3 regions of the Lactobacillus sp. UMNPBX6 genome follow, and region 3 is predicted to be linked to each of the others. Evidence: predicted binding sites of a transcription regulator. Region 3 holds the regulator's gene; each other region holds the start of a gene.

Evidence for each region. The regulator LexA, encoded in region 3, represses DNA repair genes until DNA is damaged. The targets are predictions, from matches to a motif close to CNAACANNTGTTNG.
Region 1: recA (recombinase RecA) is a predicted target of LexA. The motif match lies at 2,232-2,245, and genes of this name have one in related genera.
Region 2: xerS (tyrosine recombinase XerS) is a predicted target of LexA. The motif match lies at 1,398-1,411, and genes of this name have one in related genera.

The regions. Positions count from the first base shown of each region.
Region 1 is NZ_PCZD01000012.1:12,077-15,366, reverse strand. It holds gene rny (ribonuclease Y) at 1-950, opposite strand, end outside; gene recA (recombinase RecA) at 1,067-2,164, opposite strand; gene pgsA (CDP-diacylglycerol--glycerol-3-phosphate 3-phosphatidyltransferase) at 2,348-2,908, opposite strand; gene CP357_RS03365 (RodZ family helix-turn-helix domain-containing protein) at 2,931-3,290, opposite strand, start outside.
Region 2 is NZ_PCZD01000003.1:4,034-7,323, forward strand. It holds gene CP357_RS00790 (DUF5052 family protein) at 1-352, shown strand, start outside; gene CP357_RS00795 (hypothetical protein) at 455-910, opposite strand; gene xerS (tyrosine recombinase XerS) at 1,426-2,508, shown strand; gene CP357_RS00805 (DegV family protein) at 2,703-3,290, opposite strand, start outside.
Region 3 is NZ_PCZD01000001.1:17,568-20,857, reverse strand. It holds gene CP357_RS00100 (ABC transporter ATP-binding protein) at 1-433, opposite strand, end outside; gene CP357_RS00095 (YneF family protein) at 517-735, opposite strand; gene CP357_RS00090 (DUF896 domain-containing protein) at 801-1,064, opposite strand; gene lexA (transcriptional repressor LexA) at 1,216-1,842, shown strand; gene CP357_RS00080 (SGNH/GDSL hydrolase family protein) at 1,871-2,656, opposite strand; gene CP357_RS00075 (uracil-DNA glycosylase) at 2,649-3,290, opposite strand, start outside.

The DNA of each region.
Region 1 (3,290 bases), on a different contig from region 3:
TCTTTACGAGCTTTATCAACCATTTCCTCAATTCTAGCTGGATGAATTCTCCCATCCTTAATCAAACGTTCCATTGCTCTCTTCGCAATTTCACGTCTAATTGGATCGAAGCCACTCAAAGTTACAACCTTTGGTGTATCATCAATAATTAAATCAATACCAGTTAAAGCTTCAAATGAACGAATATTGCGACCTTCACGTCCAATAATACGTCCCTTCATCTCTTCATTTGGTAGATCAACAACAGACACGGTGGTTTCTGCTACAGTATCTGCTGCACTACTCTGAATTGCATCAACTATAATTTGGTTAGCATAATGATCAGCTTTCGCTTTAACTTCTTCATTACTATTTCTAATCAATTCGGCACGTTCTTTAACAAGCTCATCAGATAATTTATTAAGCACAATCTTTTTTGCTTCTTCTTTATCCAACTTAGCTACGTCATAAAGCTTTTGCCGTCTAGCTTCAACTAATTCATCAGCTTCAGTTAATTTTGCCTTTAAGCTAGTATCTTGCTGCTTTAATTGATCTTCCTTTTGAGTGAGTCCAGCTTCTCTTTCATCTAACAAAGAATTTTTGTGATCTAAAGTATCTTCACGTTGCTTTAAACGATTTTCTTGACGAGCTAAATCATCCTTTTTTAAATTTAACTTGTCTTCAGTCTTTTGCTTATAATCACGAATTTGTTCTTGAGCTTCAAGAATTTTTTCTTTCTTAGTATTTTCAGCACTTTGCTTAACAGCTTCTGCTGCTTGCTTTTGTGCATTAACCTCTGCTTCTACCGCAGCTACTTGTGCTCGAGCATCGGCTAAAATATGATCAGCATCATTTTGTGCATTCTGAGCTTTTTGTTCCCAAGAATGTTTACGAATAGCATAGCCAATCACTGTACCCACCAAAATTGAAACAATGGCAGTTGCGACGGGAATCATAATAATTGTATTCATGATTACTATCGCCTTTTTTAGAATTATTCACACCACTTTTATGATAAAGAACCTGTTGGTCCATGTCAATCCACAAGAAAAAACCTTGGAACATAATTCCAAGGTAAAAATCATTTTTATTTATCATCAGTTGTCTTTTTAGCTTCGGCAGACTTCTCTGCTTGAGCCTCTTCACGCTTTTCCTTTATTTTTTCAGGATCTTCACGATCAGCTACTGACTTCTCATCAATACCATATGCCTGACGAACTTGTTGTTGAATATCTTGATAAATATCTGGATGATCTTCAAGATATTTCTTAGCATTTTCTCGTCCTTGGCCGATACGATCGCTCTTATATGAATACCATGATCCAGCCTTATCAATGATATCCTTGTCAGCAGCCATATCAAGTAATTCTCCACTTTGAGAAATACCTTTACCATACATGATATCTACTTCTGCTACCTTAAATGGTGGGGCAACCTTGTTCTTTACAACTTTAATCTTGACGCGGTTACCAATTACATCACCAGATTGCTTAATCTGTTCTGCTCTTCTTACTTCAAGTCGAATAGTTGAATAAAACTTAAGGGCACGACCACCAGGTGTAGTTTCAGGGTTACCAAACATAACCCCAACTTTTTCACGAATCTGATTAATGAAAATTGCAATAGTCTTAGTCTTGGAAATTGTTCCTGATAACTTACGCAAAGCTTGACTCATTAATCTAGCTTGAAGACCAACATGGGCATCCCCCATTTCGCCTTCAATTTCTGCACGTGGAACTAAAGCAGCAACAGAGTCGACAACCACAATATCAATAGCACCACTAGAAATTAAAGTATCAGCAATTTGTAGTCCTTCTTCACCAGTATTAGGTTGAGACAAAATAAGTGAATCAATGTCTACACCTAAAGCTTCAGCGTATGCTGGATCCATTGCGTTTTCAGCATCAATATATGCGGCTGTACCACCACGTTTTTGCACTTCAGCTACTGCATGAAGAGCAACAGTAGTCTTACCAGATGATTCAGGTCCATATACTTCAATAATACGTCCCCGAGGATAGCCACCAACACCAATAGCAGCATCTAAAGCAAGTGAACCTGTTGGAACTGTTGAAATTTGAGTATCGGCCTTCTCACCCATACGCATAACAGCACCTTTGCCAAAGTTCTTTTCAATTTTCTTGAGCGCTGCATCTAAAGCAGCCTTTTTTTCATCTTTGGGCATGTTTTCCTCCTAAATTTTTGTACTCAGTAATTATACTTTGATCATTATCTACTTTGCAAGCAATATACAAACTAACGTTCAAAGTATTTAGCCTACACTATTAAATACGCAAAAAAAGGTAATTTTTTTTTGAGAAAATAAAAAAAGAAGCAATTTTATGCTTCTTTTAATTTATCTTTAATTTTACATGGATCCTTTGAATACGCCCCATGATTGGTGGAAGTAGTCGTAACCTGAGTAAATAGTAAAGATCAATGCAAGGTAAAGTAAAATTGTACCGATGTACCAGAAGTTACCGATCAATAAGAAGATGATGGATAACATTTGGCAAGTAGTCTTGATCTTACCAGGCATTTTAGCTGCTAAAACTTGGCCCTTGTTTTCAGCTAAAATCAAGCGCAAACCAGTAACTGCTAATTCACGACAAACGATGATTGCAACAACCCAAGCTGGAGCAAGCTTCAATTCAACTAAGAAAATAAATGCAGTCATAGTCAACATCTTGTCTGCCAAAGGATCAGCAAACTTACCAAAGTTGGTAACCATGTTGCGTGAACGAGCAATATGACCATCAAACCAGTCAGTAGCTGAAGCTACGGCAAAAACAATAGCTGCAATTACCCAGCTCCAAACAACAGTTGAACCAGCGGCTTCAGTATGAGCATCCCCACCGAAAATTATAATTAACATAAATACTGGAATCAAAAAGATTCTAAAAACAGTAAGTTTATTAGGTAAATTCATTCTTCTTATTTTCTCCTAAGCTTTAATTACCATTATTTTCATCACCGCTGCCACCATTATCATTTCCACCGGCATTGTTATTTTGCGTAGTGGTTGTTGATGATTGAGTAGCTGATGATTGTTGTGTTTGACTACTTTGTCTTGTTTGACTGCTTTGAGCAGCTGATGATTGTTGGTGACTAGTTTGAGTGTTGTGTCTAGTAGTAGAGCTGCTCTGAGTTTGATTTTGAGTAGTAGTATTACTGTTATTAGTATTATTATCGCTAGTCGTTCCATTTTGACTAGTATTGTCATCAGTATGATGAGTAGTAGTCTTCTTAGCCTTTCCAATTAACAAAGTAATTGTTCTGTAGCTATTATTAGGTACGTATGGGACCTTCTT
Region 2 (3,290 bases), on a different contig from region 3:
TGATTACGGTCACAACAGAATGATTCATGTAGGCTCCACTCTTATTGCCTATGAAGGACTAAAGAATTACGAAGATGAATTTAATAAGCATGTTAATATCAATGATCAAAACAAGGCTGTTCCACTATTAAATACTATGTATCAAAATTTTAAAAATGACTGGAATGGTGATGCTAAAGTAGTTATGATTAGAAGCCAACTAGGGATGCCAATTGCTGTATTCACTGGTAAAAACGTTTCTATTCATAAAAGTGATATGAAGAATGCTACCCAGTTTGTAATTGATGGTCATCGTCTTGTTGCTTATAGAGCTGATTACACTATTTATCCAATAGCTAGTTTAAAGAAATAATATATTAAAAAAGCGCCTCACACATGAGACGCCTTTTTAATTGATCCATCTAAAGATTGTAAAACCATTTTGCCTTTTATTAAATTGGATCTTCAAGCACTATTATTCCTTAATTAAAGTATTGAAAGCTTCATTAGTAGCTACAATATCACCCATAACCTGGTTAACCCAATCGTTGAGTTTATCGTTATCATAGTTTTCAAGACCACCTTCAGTATCTCCAATATCAGCAATACCATTATTAAAGTCTACCATTTCAGTGATTAATCTTTCTGCAAAATCCTTAGTTGTACCTGCAAAATTATCCGCAAAGGTATCAACGTTACCATAAGCATCTGTGATATCACTAAAAGTTTGTACCATCTTGCCAAAAGTATCGTCCAAATTATTAACGTCTTCTTGAGTTGGTACAGTTAATTCTTCATTTTCATTATTAAGCTGCTCATCCAAACGAACACCGATATCATTTAATACTAAATGACCATCATACAAACGATTTAATAATTTAATACCACTTGGATTCTTAGCTTGAAAATTTACATCAATTTCTTCTGTCATAATTTTTCCTCGTCTTATATAATCTTCGTCTTTATTGTACAATTTTTATACATGAAATTTCAAAAACAATATTTTAAACTAAATTAACATTAAATATAAATATTTTTTGAAAATTTGGCGTTTAAGACTTGATCATTAGATTTAATCATCTTAAAATAAATACTTGAAAGGTAAGTTGTACCATACAAACAACACTGTCTAATAATACAGATTGTTTAGCTTGATGTTAAATGCCTATATTATATAGATAAACATAATCAAAGTTACTATAACTGGAATGCTGAAGGGTTGCTACCGGCGTTGCTAGTATTCCAGTTATAGTGACGTGGTTTATTCCATTCTTTAAATACTTATGAACAATTTTTTACAATAATACTATAGATATTATCGTTTGAGTTGGGAAAAGTAATTAAAGCTGGGATTTTTAATATTCGCCTATCTCCAAAGATAGGTGTTTTTTATTGCCTTTTTCTATGATACAATTATTTAAACATTTGTTCGAGTAAGGAGAAAATATGGAATCTACTAAGTATCTTAGCTTAATTAAAACTGAACTAGATAATATGCCAGACTTTGTTAAACAATATAATTTAGGTACTAATCACTCATTAACAACCACCTATCAATATTTAACCGAGATACGTCGTTTTTTTAATTGGTTACGTCAAGAAGGCATCTCTACTGCAAAAGATAATCAACATATCTTACCAGATACTTTAGCAAATTTACGGCGAAATGATATCATGTTGTACATTGATAACTTAGGCCACACTAAGAATAAGCAAGGACACTTGAACTCCCCCACTACTATTAATCGTTCTATTAATGCCCTACGCTCTTTATTTAAATTTTTGACCATTACATCAGATAATAATAATGGTGAGCCCTATTTTGAGCGCAACGTAATGCTCAAAATTGAGTCTTTAAATGATACTAAAACATTAAATTATCGTGCTCACGTTTTAGAATCACACATGTACACTGGAAACCTCAAATTCGAATTTCTTAAATTTATTGATCATGACTATGAAAATAAATGCAATAAGCAAGCTAAACCTGGTTTCAAGATGAATAAAGAAAGAGATATGGCCATTATTGCTTTAATTTTAGGGACAGGAATTCGAGTTTCTGAGTGTGCTGGCGTAGATATGCAAGATTTGAATATAAAGGACGCAGTTTTAGATGTCACGCGTAAAGGCGGACAAAAGGATAGTGTCCCTATTGCTGAATGGACTCTAAACTATATTAAAAATTATAAAAAAATCCGAACTGAGCGTTATATGGCCGATTCTAAGCAAACGGCTTTCTTTCTAACAAGATGGCACAATAAAACAAAACGCATGACTACTAATGCAATTGAAAAAATGGTTAGCAAATATTCAGCCAGCTTTGGTCATCCTCTTACCCCTCATAAATTGCGCCATACATTAGCTTCTGAATTGTATGCTGTTACTAAAGATCAAGTTTTAGTAGCACAGCAATTAGGTCAAAAAGGAACAACTGCCACAGATTTATATACTCACGTAGATCAAAAGAAGCAGCGAGCAGCATTAGATGCAATTTCTAATGATCATCAAAATTTAAATGAAACTAAATAATAAAACAGCACCAAACTATATAAAAATGGTGCTGTTTTTAATATGTCTAGCAATAATAAAAGTGTTATTGCTGATCGCCACATAGATAATAGCAAATTTATTATTATATCCATAACTACAACTATAACAATTTTACTATTAATATTAAATAATAAAAAAGACACTGTTTTTTTAGTTTAACAGCGCCTCTTTTATTATTTAGTTAAATCTAGTTTATCAAAGTCTATCATCCATGCAATCGCAATAGACTTTTCACCTAAGTGTGTAGCAATTACAGGACTGAATTCAGCCACATCCACCGGCTTATCTGGGAAGTTAGTATTAATAAACTCTTTTATGTCTTCTGCTCGTTTGAGGTCATTAGAATGAAATACGAATAAACGTAATCTATCCTTATAAGGTAATTCTGCAGTTTTTTCTAAAGTAAGTTTCTTAACCTTGGCAACAGCACGCTTTAAAGATCTGATTTTATCAAAAGCAACAATTTTACCATCATCATTAAATGTTAATAATGGTTTTATTTGCAGCATAGTACCAATAAACGCACCTGCGTTGCTTAAACGACCGCCTCTGCTTAAATTCTTAAGATCATCAACTACAAAATATTCATCGATTGTCTTTCGAATTTCGTCCAGTTTCTTTAAAATAGCTTCTGGTTCCATGCCATTCTTAATCATTCTAGCAGCAGCTAATACCAAATAACCTTGTAATCTTACGGTCATTTTAGAATCATAAGGATATAGATTATATTCCGGATTATTATGAGCCATGTTTACCATGTT
Region 3 (3,290 bases):
CCATGACAAGAGAGTCGACTAAAGTTAAAACGCCATCACCGGCTACGTTTTGAATAGAAGTCACATCGTTAGTTGCATGGGCCATCAAGTCACCGGTTCGGTGGCGCTGATAAAATGTTCTGTCCATGATCATAAAGTGGTCGAACAGTTTAGAACGCACTTGTCGTTCTAGTTCTGCGGCCCCGCCCCAAATTTGCTTACGCCAAAAGTAGCGCAAAATATATAAAACGAAGGCGGCAGCCAAAACAGCTAGAATCAACATCCCATATTGCCCCCACGAGATGTGACCTTGATCCAGCTGATCCGCCATCAGTCCTAATACTCTTGGCGGAATTAAGTTGGCCAAAGAGGTTAAAGCAAGAAAAGTAATTCCGATAATATAACGTTTCCTTTCTTGTTTAAAAAACCAACCCAGTTTTTTAAATATGTTCATTTACTCACTCCATTCTTTAAAAAGAACACCGAAAAAGACGAAGGAATAATCCTTCGCCTTAACAACACAAAATAATCTAATAATTACTTTTGTTGATGCTTCATCATGTTCATTACTTGATGAACCTTCTTGTTAGAAGGCTTTTGTCCCATTTGAGACATCATAGCAACGATCATATCTTCACTAATAGGAGGATTTTCCTTAAAGTATTTCTTCATGTATGCTCTTGCACCATAAAAACCTGCTGTTGCACCAACTAAAAGTGCAATAATAATCAAAAATATTGCTAAACCTAAATTCATATTATATCCTCCATCTAACTAACAATAATATCTTACATAATTTTTCACTTTTTTAAAAGGCTTAATTAATCTTTTCTAAGACCTTTTCTTCTTTGAGCACGTTTTGCTCTTTCTGAGGTTACTTCTTTACCGTTTTTATCGATAATTACCATATTTTCAACGTCTTGCTTAAATGCAGCTCTGAAGTTGGCAAGGAATTTTTTGTGAAGTTCTTTACGTTCTTGTTCCTCTTCGGGAGTTAAGCCTTCCTTTTCTTTCTTATGGTAAAGTTCATTAATTCGATCAGTTACCTTTTTTTCTTCTTCTTTACTCATTGCATCTTTATTCATTTTATATTCACCTCACATTAACAATCTTTAGTCTACCGTATTTTATACAATAAAAAAAGATGCTTTTTATAGAACATTTGTTTGAGATTATGCTATTTATTTGTTAAAATAATCATAAATACTATCTTTTTTACAATAACGGAGAAAAATTATGTCTAAGAAAAACAACGATACTAAACAACTAGAAATTTTACGCTATATTTATGATACTGTAGAACGCCGTGGTTTTCCACCAACAGTGCGAGAGATTTGTGCTGCGGTCAAACTTTCTTCTACATCTACTGTTCACGGTCATCTAGCCCGCTTAGAACGCAAAGGTCTTTTAATCAAGGATGCAACTAAGCCTCGTGCACTTGAAATTACCGATGAAGGTAAAAAGGAATTGGGCATTAAGCCAAAGAAAATCCCAGTTGTTGGTGTGGTCACTGCTGGTCAACCTATCTTAGCAGTTCAAGACATAGATGAATATTTCCCACTTCCACCTGATCTTGAAAACGATGCTGGTGAACTCTTCATGTTAAAAGTTCACGGTGAGAGTATGATTAATGCGGGAATTTTAAACGGTGACAGCGTCATTGTCAGAAAGCAAAATACCGCTAATAACGGCGAAATTGTCGTAGCCATGACTGATGAAAATGAAGCTACAGTTAAACGCTTTTATAAAGAGAACGATCACTACCGTTTACAACCAGAAAATGATACAATGGCACCAATTATCTTATCCAAAGTAAGTATTTTAGGTAAAGTAGTTGGCCTTTACAGAAATAATATCGATTAATATTTAAACCTAAGCAAAAAGCTTGGGTTTATTTTTTCGTCAAAATTTCAGTTAATTTATTTTCAAAAACTGGCAGCCATTTTTCTAAATAACCTGCACGGGTCGGATGAATTTCGTCTGCCATATAAAGAGCAGGTTGGTCTTTAAAATTCGGATCATTATATAAATCCAGAACTTTAATATTCCATTTTTTAGCTAATTGATGTGTTGCTTTTACCATCTGATTATACAAATCACTTTCAAAATAAGGATTTGTATAGATCAAAATTGGACAATGCCATGTAGTCAGAGCTTGACTAATAATATATTCCATCGCACCGATAATTGTTTTTACATCAAAATGGTCATTTTGACTAATTTCTCCCAGCTTCTGGTTTGTACGCGCATCATTAGTAGAAAGTTGCAAAACCAACATATCAATTGATGTTTTAAGATTTTCCTTAAAACGAACAACATAAGAATCACCATGATAACTGGCATCTTGATCTACCAAAGTAGTGCCATTTTCTGCATCTTTAATAGCAGCAATGCCATCTTTTTTCCATAAGTAGTCTACAAAAGATTCCCCTAATGCACCAAAACCAAATGTGACAGAAGAACCTAAAAATAAGATCTTTTTATTTCTTAATGGGCTATCAATTGTTTTTACACTGTTAAGACTATATTTACGGCTGTTACCCGGTAAATAGGCTAGCTCTGCATAAGCTCTTTGGTGCAAGGGATGCTCATCCAAATCCATTCGCAACTCATTAAGAGCAATATCGGATAAATCATTATTTTGTCTAATAGGGATTAAAAAAGTTTCATTACTCATTATTTTCTCTTTCTTTATCGATGTAAGGTTTTATTGCTTCCCAATCTTTTACAATATCATCACTTAATTTACGATTATAAAATACAGCCGCAGGATGATATTCTGGAATAACCGTATATTTCTTTTTCGAGCAAACATATCCATCTTTAGCTTCATTAAGTTCAAGAATTGGTGTATTCTCAATAACCTTACCATGTTCAGCAGAAATCTTATGACCTGGGCCAAGCAGTCGCTCTAATCCGGTGTTACCTAAAGCAACAATGACTTGTGGATCTGCGTAATGCATTTCATAGTCTAAAAAAGGAGCATGTGCTAACACTTCTTTCTTAGTAGGTTTACGATTTGGTCTTTTAATTACTTCTTTATTTTCTCGTTTACTAAAAACTTTTTTCACACTAAAAGGGCGGCTACGAACAGCACTAGTAATATAAACTTGATCTCGTGATAAACCAATTTGCTTTAGTGATTTATCCAGTTCCTTTCCGGCGTCACCACTAAATGGAATATTATTAACGATTTCATTGCGTCCTGGCGCTTCGCCTACGATCATTAGCAAGGGATGTCTTGGGCCACTTCCTGAATTAATTCCTTCTAAACGCATGCCCTTTGATCTCTCTTTTACTTCTGCCAGTAA